3 regions of the Herpetosiphon sp. genome follow, and region 2 is predicted to be linked to each of the others. Evidence: riboswitches for the same ligand, from Rfam matches in the RefSeq annotation. Region 2 holds a riboswitch; each other region holds the start of a gene.
The links. Region 2 has a riboswitch for S-adenosylmethionine ahead of DEF47_RS20955 (phosphoadenylyl-sulfate reductase). Riboswitches for the same ligand answer to the same signal wherever they lie in the genome.
Positions count from the first base shown of each region.

Region 1 (3,278 bases), on a different contig from region 2:
AACGGGGCCGGAAAAACGTCATCGGTGGAATGTATTATTGGCCTACGCCCGGCAACTGCTGGCACGATTCAGCTTTTGGGTCGCGATTTGAAGCAGCATGGCTCATATATTCGCAGCAAAATTGGCGTGCAACTGCAACAAGCAACTCTGCCTGATCGCCTGACCGTGGCCGAAGCGTTGCAATTGTTTGGCTCATTTTATCCCCAAGCGCGGCCTTGGCAAAAAGTGATCGAAGAATGGGGCTTGGCCGAGCAAGCCAAAACCGCCTTTGCCAATCTTTCTGGCGGCCAAAAGCAACGCTTGTTTATTGCGCTTAGCCTAATCCACGACCCTGAAATTGTTTTTCTTGATGAATTGACGACTGGTCTCGATCCCCAAGCGCGGCGGATTACCTGGAATTTAATTCAAGATGTGCGCAAGCGTGGCAAAACCGTGATGTTAGTAACTCACTTTATGGAAGAAGTTGAGCGTTTATGCGACCGAATTGCCGTGATTGATCAAGGCACAGTGATTGCGCTCGATACGCCAGATCGTATGATTGCGGCCTATCAACATGATTTGCGCCAACAACCAGTGCCCAGCCGCGACTTGCCGCACCCCGAACGAGTAACTTTTGAAGATGTCTTTTTACGTTTGATCGGCCAGCCCGCCCATTAATTGCGTTTAACAGTTGATTGGCATGCCCTCACCCCCTGACCCCCTCTCCCGCACGCGAGGCGAGGGGGAACCCGCCCAGCAAGATGATTGGAACTCCCCTCGCCCGCCGCAGTGGGAGAGGGGCTGGGGTTGAGGGAACCCAATTACCTATTCAGGAGGAAGTATGCACGCTTTTTGGCAAATTGTACGAACTGAATTGCGCTTGATGGGGCGTGATCTGACCAACCTCAGTTTTATTGTCTTTTTTCCAGCGGTGATGGCCTTGGTTTTGGGATTACAAATGCCGGCTGGACCGAGCCAAACCGCCAATGCCTTGATGATGTTGGCGTTTGGCCCGATGATTTTTGGCATTATGGCGTTTCCGATGAGCTTGGTGAATTATCGTGAGCGTGGTATGTTGCGGCGCTTACAAATCACCCCAATCTCGCCGTTGCGCTATTTGTTGGCTCAAGCCTTGGTTGGCTTGTTGTTGGTATTGCTGGGTGGCTTGGTTGTTTTAATACTCAGCGTGGTAGTTTTAAAATTGCCGTTGCCTGCCAATCCACTTGGCTTGATTGCCAGCTTTTTGGTTGGATCAATCGCCTTTTCGGCCTTGGGAGCTTTGCTTGGCAGCCGGATTCGCAATACCCGCAGCATCCAAGTTGTGAGCATTTTGGTGTTTGGGGCAATGGCGGTGGTGCTGGTTTCGAGCACGACCGGCCAATCGGGCCTGCTTCAACAGATTGGCGCTTGGATACCTGCACGCCATTTGGTGCAATTAATCGAAGCAAATTGGTTGGGATCAAGTTTCAATATTTGGCCGAGTTTGGCCGTATTGGCGCTGTTGACCGTGGTCAGCCTTGGCTCGGCAACCAAATTATTTCGCTGGGAATAGACCATTAGCAAGCCCTAAACCCATTCCGATGCTAATCAGCTAGGAATGGGTTTTTGGTTGTTTAGCAAGATTGTTAAGTAACTTGAAATTGATTCTTGACAATTCTGTTTAACTATGTTATAAATAGCGCATACAAATAAATATCACTTGCGTAACTCATCCAGAGGGGTGGAGGGATCGGCCCTATGAAACCCCGGCAACCGCAGGCAGCAATGCTTGGACTGGTGCTAAGTCCGACAGAATCATTCTGGAAGATGAGGGGCGGCGCACAAACCTATCTTTCGATGGTTACTTACAGCCTCTCATCAACTGATGAGAGGTTTTTTGGTTCGTAGGCACTGAAGCCTATCGCAATGGCGCGAATCGGAACAACCGTAGCATTCGAAGATTATAAACAAGGAGTCCTGATCATGGCTGACGAAGTGAAATTCAACCGATTCGAAACCTTAGCGCTCCATGGTGGTCAAAAACCCGATCCAACCACTGGTTCGCGGGCTGTGCCAATTTACCAAACCACCTCGTATGCCTTTCGGGATACCGACCATGCTGCGGCGTTGTTCTCATTGGCCGAGCCTGGTAACATTTATACGCGGATTATGAACCCCACCAATGATGTGTTTGAGCAACGCTTGGCTTTGCTCGAAGGTGGGATTGGCGCTCTGGCACTGGCATCAGGCCAAGCCGCCGAAACCTTTGCAATTTTGAATGTCGCTGAAGCTGGCGATAACATTGTTTCAGCAACCAACTTGTATGGTGGCACTTACAACTTGTTCCACCACACCTTACCACGTTGGGGCGTGCAAACCCGCTTTGTTGATGCTAGCGATCCCGAAAACTTCCGCGCTGCGGTTGACGAACGCACCAAAGCTTTCTACTTGGAAAGCATTGGCAATCCTAAGTTGCAAATCCCTGATTTTGAAAAGATTGCCCAAATTGCCCATGAAGTTGGCGTGCCGTTGATTGTCGATAACACGGCTGCAACCCCATTCTTGTTGCGGCCAATCGAGCACGGCGCAGACATCGTTGTGCACTCAGCAACCAAATTTATTGGTGGCCACGGCACGACGATTGGTGGGGTGATTGTTGATGCAGGCAAGTTCGATTGGGCTGCCAGCGGTCGCTTTACCCAATACACCACGCCTGATCAATCGTATCACGGCTTGCGCTTTGCTGATTTGGGCGCACCAGCCTACATTCTCAAAGCTCGGGTGCAATTGTTGCGCGACTTTGGTTCATGTCTCAGCCCATTCAACTCGTTCTTGCTGTTGCAAGGCTTGGAAACTCTGCACTTGCGCTTGGAACGCCACGTGCAAAACGCTGCGGCTGTTGCTAAGTTCTTAACTGAACATAAGAATGTCGCATGGGTCAACTACCCAGGCTTGCCCGGCCACCCATCATATGAATTGGCGCAAAAGTATCTGCCTAAGGGTGCTGGTGCATTGGTTGGCTTCGGGCTTAAAGGTGGTTTGGCTGCTGGTCGGAGCTTTATCGACAAGTTGCAATTGTTCTCACACTTGGCCAACATTGGCGACTCGAAGTCGTTGGCAATTCACCCAGCGACTACGACCCACCAACAATTGACCGATGAAGAACGCTTGGCAACTGGTGTGACCGCCGATTACGTTCGCTTGTCAGTGGGTACTGAAGCCATCGACGATATTCTCGCCGATTTGGAACAAGCCCTTGCTTAATCGCTTAGTGTAGTGGTTTACGGGATTGTTGCTCATGCCCTCACCCCCTCTCCCGC
Region 1 is NZ_DOPT01000081.1:61,757-65,034, reverse strand. Features, by position in the region: gene DEF47_RS17585 (ABC transporter ATP-binding protein) at 1-657, shown strand, start outside; gene DEF47_RS17580 (ABC transporter permease) at 821-1,531, shown strand; SAM riboswitch class I at 1,685-1,792, shown strand; gene DEF47_RS17575 (homocysteine synthase) at 1,942-3,222, shown strand.
Region 1: it holds a riboswitch for S-adenosylmethionine, as region 2 does, so the genes downstream of both, DEF47_RS17575 (homocysteine synthase) here and DEF47_RS20955 (phosphoadenylyl-sulfate reductase) in region 2, are expected to answer to the same signal.

Region 2 (3,278 bases):
CACCAACGCATCAACGACATCATGCTCGCCACAAAATGATAAGAAACTAGATCGGTCGGCAAACCACGCCCAGCAAACGAGCGCTCACCCTCAGAAATACCAAATTCGATCATGGGGCCAAGCAATTGTTCGGCAATCGGGCTGCGTAACAACACCCGCAAAACATCACGATATTGGCTGGCAAAGCGAAAGGCATTCAAGGTATTTTGTTCAGCGGCGACCGTCGAATCGGGTGGAATCAAAAACTGTTGACCTTCGATCAACATTTCACCCACAACTGCATATAATAGCGCCTCTTTATCAGGATAATGACGATAAAAGGTCTTATTGCCAACATTAGCGCGTTGGATGATTGCTCGCACGGTCACCGCTTCGTAGCCTTGCTCAATAATTAATTCTATAAAGGCTTGACGCAACGCCTTCAAGGTGCGCTGAATTCGGATGTCTTCTTGCTGCATGGCACATTCTCGTTAACTGAAATGGTTGGCTTTGCCCCTCGTTCACTCAGCAGGAGTGGGGTGGGTCAGCGTTCAAGGGTAGGCCAACCATGTAAATCAAACTACTATCTAGCTATATAACACACAATGTGTCATAATTATAGCTAGTATACCATAACTCGACTGTGCCAATCCAATCGGGGTTGGGTTAAGATTTTCGCTGCTTGCTAAATTCTTTGCGAAACTTCTGGACTTTGGGCGAGACGACCGCCATACAATAGGGTTGGAAGGGATTGTGGGCAAAATATTCTTGGTGATAATCTTCGGCTTCATAGTAATTGTTAATTGGTGTTACTTCGGTCACAATTGGGTCGGGCCACTGACCGCTGGCATTTAATGCCGCAATCGTTTGCTCAGCCACGGCTTTTTGCTCAGCATCGTGATAAAAGATCGCCGAGCGATATTGTGGCCCAACATCGTAGCCTTGCCGATTCAGCGTGGTTGGATCGTGGATGGTGAAAAAGACATCCAAAATTTGGCTGAAATTGATCACGCTGGGATCATAGGTTAAGCGCACAACTTCGGCATGCCCAGTTTTTTTGCCGCAAATTTCTTCGTAGGTTGGGTTGGCAACATGGCCACCAGCATAGCCCGATTCAACCCTGATGATTCCTTGTAGATCATCAAAAACCGCTTCTAAGCACCAAAAACAGCCACCACCGAGGGTCGCCAAAGCATATTGTTGAGTCATTTAGTTAACTATCCTTGATTGCTATCGTTGCTAGCTAGAGAGCTAGGCAAATTAAAATTGACCATTAGAATGGGCTAAATCGCCCGTTGAACTCATCCGTTATTAAGTATACTCCAAATCTTGACTAAATTACGATAGAATAATTCTTGACTTTGTTTATCAAGTATGTTATATTCCTCACAGCTTAAAAAACTAAACCCGTTGCACTCATCCAGAGGGGCGGAGGGATCGGCCCGACGAAGCCCCAGCAACCATCCTTAACCTGATCAGTTAAGTTTAAGGTGCTAATTCCGACAGTGATGTCTGACAGATGAGCAGTAGCCCGTGACAGTCATGCCACGATCTCTACTCCTCGTCTGCCCAATATACAGATGAGGTTTTTTTATGGTCATGCACGCAACCCTGCCAAGCCGCGAGGCTCTGACAGCACTCGATACTCAATTAACGAGCCAAACTCCTCAAGCAATTGTGCGTTGGGCGATCGATCACTATTTTCCCAATCTAGCCCTGACGTGTTCGTTTGGCGGTTCATCTGGCATGGTGTTGCTCGATATTGCGCTCAAACTTGAGCCAAATTTGCCAGTGCTGGTGCTCGACACAGGCTTGCTGTTCAGCGAAACCTACGCCTTGGTTGAGCAAATTGAAAAGCATTATGGTATTACAGTGCAATATTCACGCCCACGCCAAACTGTGGCTGAACAAGCCGCTACCCACGGCCCCGAACTTTGGGGCACGAACCCCGATTTGTGCTGCAAACTACGCAAGGTTGAGCCGCTCAAAGATGTGCTGGCTCCCTACGATGCTTGGTTAACCGCGCTGCGTCGCGACCAAAGCAGCACGCGGGCAAATACTCCAGTGGTTTCTTGGAATGAAAAACATCAACTGGTTAAAATTTGCCCCTTAGCCTTGTGGACTGAGCGCGATATTTGGCGCTACATCCATGCCAATGGTGTGCCCTATAACCCATTGCTCGATCAAGGCTACACCAGCCTCGGATGTCACACTTGTACAAGCCACCCGGTGAACGGTGACCCACGCAGCGGACGCTGGGCTGGCTTTAACAAAACCGAGTGTGGACTCCATATCTAAAATTCCATTTGTTCGTTATGTTATGTGTAATCAATGTTGATTAGCATAAAGGTGCCACTTTATGCTAGCTGCTATTCTATGTTCGAGGGTGTGCTTCAATGGCTGTTTCATCATTAATCTTGCCTCACGGCGGTACGTTGGTCAATCGGATTCCTAGCGGCCTTTTACGCGAAAATTTGTTGCAATCGGCCCAAGATTTGCCACGAATTGTGCTCGACGAGCCGCATCGCGCCGATCTCTTGATGATTGGGATTGGTTCGTATAGCCCCTTAACTGGTTTCTTGAATCGCCACGATTATAAGGCGGTCGTCGAAACGATGCACCTCAAAAATGGCTTGCCCTGGTCGATTCCGATTACCTTGCCAATTACCGAAGATCAAGCCTACGATTTGGTGCTCGATCAGCCGGTTGCATTAACTGATGAACAAGGCACGATTTTGGCGGTGCTCGAAGTTGAAGATATTTTCCCAGTTGATGTTGAACACGAAGCACAACACGTGTATCGCACAACCGATGGCGCTCACCCAGGCGTGGCCCGGTTGTATGCTGCGCCACGCTGGCGAGTTGGCGGGGCGATTTGGTTGTTGCAAGTTGAGCAAGGGGCATTCCCACACTTGCCACGCACCCCTCAAGAAGTACGTCAATCGATCAGCGATGCTGGCTGGCGCACGGTCGTAGGCTTTCAAACCCGCAACCCAGTTCACCGCGCTCACGAATATATTCAAAAATGCGCCTTGGAAGTCGTCGATGGCTTGTTGTTGCACCCATTAGTTGGCACAACCAAAAGCGATGATGTGCCAGCGCCAGCTCGCGTGCGTTCCTACGAGCGCTTGCTGCGTGAATACTACCCCGCCAACCGCGTATTGCTGGGCGTTTTCCCTGCGCCAATGCGCTATGCTGGCCCACGCGAAGCGATTTTCCATGCCTTGAATCGCAAAAACTATGGCTGCACCCACTTCATTGTTGGCCGCGACCACGCTGGGGTTGGCAGTTACTATGGC
Region 2 is NZ_DOPT01000094.1:155,579-158,856, forward strand. Features, by position in the region: gene DEF47_RS20945 (TetR/AcrR family transcriptional regulator) at 1-458, opposite strand, end outside; gene msrA (peptide-methionine (S)-S-oxide reductase MsrA) at 646-1,188, opposite strand; SAM riboswitch class I at 1,393-1,505, shown strand; gene DEF47_RS20955 (phosphoadenylyl-sulfate reductase) at 1,573-2,277, shown strand; gene sat (sulfate adenylyltransferase) at 2,376-3,278, shown strand, end outside.

Region 3 (3,278 bases), on a different contig from region 2:
ACCTCAGCGAGGCTAATATCGATACGGTAGTGCTGGAAAAACGTGAGCTTGCTGGGGGCAGCACTAGCGCCAGCACCGCCTTGCTGCAATATGAAATCGATACGCCGCTAACTGAATTGGTTAAATTGGTTGGCGAGCAACAGGCAGTTCGCGCCTATCACCTATGTCGCGAGGCAATTGATAAGGTTGCCGATTTAGCCCAAAAAGTTGGTGTAGCAGACCATTTTTCATACAAAACCAGTTTATATCTCGCTAGTAGTCGCTGGCATGTCAAACAATTGCGCCAAGAATTCGCCTTACGTCAAGCTCATGGCTTCAAACTCGATTTGCTCGACAAAGCCGCGATTGGCGAACGGTTTAGTTTTACCGCTCCGGCGGCGCTATATTCCTACAGTGCAGGCGAAGTTGATGCCTTTCAACTATCCCATGCACTTTTCAAGCAGGCGGCGCAACGTGGCGTACAAATTTTTGATCGCACGGTTGCCAAAGAATGGCAAAGCAACAGCGACGGTGTAACGGTCACCACCGAAACTGGCTATCGCATTCATGCCAAATATCTGATTTTGGCGGCGGGCTATGAAGCGCAACACTATATCAAGCCCAAGTTGGTGAAATTTCGCAGTAGCTATGCACTGGCAAGCGAGCCATTAACCGATTTTAGTGGCTGGTATGAACGATGCTTGATTTGGGAAAGCGCTCGTCCATATGTCTACTTGCGTACCACCAACGAAGGCCGAGCCATTATTGGCGGCGAAGATGATCAGATTGATCTGCCTGCCAAGCGCGATGCCCTACTCGAACGTAAGGCTGCCAAATTAACTAAACGTTTTAATCAATTGTTTCCGCAGATCCCCTTGCATGTCGATTATCGCTGGGCTGGAACCTTTGGCGAAACCAAGGATGGCTTGCCCTACATCGACAATTTGCCCGATCAGCCACGGATTTTGCTGGCGCTAGGCTATGGCGGCAATGGCATTACCTATAGCGTGGTCGCCGCCGAACTGTTGCGTGATCGCGTATGTCAACGAGCCAATCCCGATGCAGCGATCTTTCGGCTTGATCGCAACTGAGCCAACTTGGGCAACCTGCCCAAACCGCGCTAAAAGCCATTTGTCACAAGCAATTGACTATGCTATAATCGCCTACCGAACTGTGGAAAATCAGTGAATAAGCGATCTCTCATCGAGATGGGCAGAGGGACTGGCCCGACGAAGCCCGGCAACCCCATTATTTGGAAGGTGCCAAATCCTGCAGGTTCGGCCTGATAGATGAGTTTGAGCATGCGGGCCTCTCTCTGAGAGGTTTTTTTGTGTAATGCAACCAATGGCTGACGTACTTAAAACTGTTTGGTGGGATGAAGTTCCCTGTTTGATCGACCAACGTCTTTTGCCAGCAACGCTGGATATTGTACGTTGTGAGGATTTAAATAGCGTGATCGAGGCGATTCGCTCAATGCAAGTGCGAGGCGCTCCAGCAATCGGCATCACGGCAGCCTATGGCATGGCCTTGGCCGCCCAACGCAGCACCGCCCAAACCAGCAGTAAATTACTCGAAAAACTAGCTAAAGCCAAAGCGCTGCTTGATGCCACGCGGCCTACGGCGATCAATCTAGCTTGGGCCACTCAGCGCATGCTTGACGTAGCCCAAGCCAATCACACACTTGAGGTTGATCAATTACGTCAGCGTTTATTGGCTGAAGCCGAGGCCATTCGCGACCAAGACGAGGCTATGTGTCGGGCAATCGGCCAGCATGGCAAAGTACTCTTGGCCCAATCGCGCAATGTGCTGACCCACTGCAACGCTGGTGGTTTAGCCACGGCAGCCTATGGCACGGCGCTCGCACCAATTCGCGCAGTCCATGAAGATGGGCAGCCAATTCATGTTTGGGTCGATGAAACGCGGCCATTTTTGCAGGGCGCACGACTCACCGCGTGGGAATTGCAACAGGCAGGCATCGATTTAACCTTAATTACCGATAACATGGCTGCTTATTTTATGCAGCAAGGCCAGGTTGATTGTATTATCGTTGGCTCGGATCGGATTGCGGCAAATGGCGATGTTGCCAATAAAATCGGCACTTATGGGCTGGCAGTGTTAGCCAAAGCGCACAATATTCCACTGTATGTTGCTGCGCCAACATCGACCATTGATTTGCAGACCGCCGATGGCGCGGCAATTCCAATCGAACAACGTTCAACCCAAGAAGTAACCCATATTGGGCAACAGGCAATTGCGGCAGCAGGCATTAAGGTGGCGCATCCGGCTTTTGATGTGACTCCGGCGCATTTGGTAACAGCAATTATTACCGAACAAGGCATTGCCTACCCGCCCTTTGCTGAACAATTACAAACCATGGTTGAGGCTGCCAATGCCGCCAACGCTGGCAAGTGAGTTTCGCTGTCAAGCGATCGCACCATTTGATCTGCCCTATACCAATCAGGCAAGTGCATGGGCGGCCCAAATGCGTTGGACTCAGGGCTATCCGATTGCCCCAACCTTTGTTGCGCAGCCCTTATGGCGTTTGAGCACCCATGGTTTTCCTGGCTTGAACAGCGACCCACACTTCGATCTAGCTCAGCTCGAACGCCAGCTTGAAGCCCATCAATTGGCCTATCTCGAAAATACGGTTGGTCATGTGGCAGTTGACAGCGTTGAACAATTGCTTGATCATACGCCATGGCTTAATGATCGCCAGTTGTTGCCGCAAGCCTTAGGTTTTGGTTTATATGGGCCGTTGAGCTTGGGCTTGACGCTTATCGATGACCAAGAACGCCCTTTATTGGCCGATCAACGCTTGCGCGAGGTCTTGACACAACATTTACACTTACGGATTGGTTGGCTAGCTCGCGAATTGCGCATCCACGATATCCAAGGTTGGGTCTGTTTGATTGAGCCATTTTGGAATGCCCAAGCGCACCCATTTAGCTCAATTAGCCAAGCTGAGGCCTATAGTTTGCTGGCTGAAACCATTCAACATAGCCCAATTGCTTGTGGTATTGCTCCAACTGGTTCAGCTGTCGATTGGCCTTTGTTGATCAATAGCGGCATGCGGGTGTTGGTGTGCAGCAAAGAGCAACGCCAAGATTTGCTAGCTTGTGGCAAGGGCATTAATGATTATTTAGAAAATGGCGGGGCAATTATTTGGGAATGTTTGCCCAGTGATCCCGCCCAACTGGCTGAAATTCAGGTCAGTGATGTCGTCAATGAATGGACTGAATTATTACGTGAAGCACTCGATCACGATATTCTCAACAGTCGCATACTTGATGGCTCGTTAT
Region 3 is NZ_DOPT01000046.1:41,400-44,677, reverse strand. Features, by position in the region: gene DEF47_RS10765 (NAD(P)/FAD-dependent oxidoreductase) at 1-1,070, shown strand, start outside; SAM riboswitch class I at 1,177-1,275, shown strand; gene mtnA (S-methyl-5-thioribose-1-phosphate isomerase) at 1,324-2,391, shown strand; gene DEF47_RS10755 (hypothetical protein) at 2,369-3,278, shown strand, end outside.
Region 3: it holds a riboswitch for S-adenosylmethionine, as region 2 does, so the genes downstream of both, mtnA (S-methyl-5-thioribose-1-phosphate isomerase) here and DEF47_RS20955 (phosphoadenylyl-sulfate reductase) in region 2, are expected to answer to the same signal.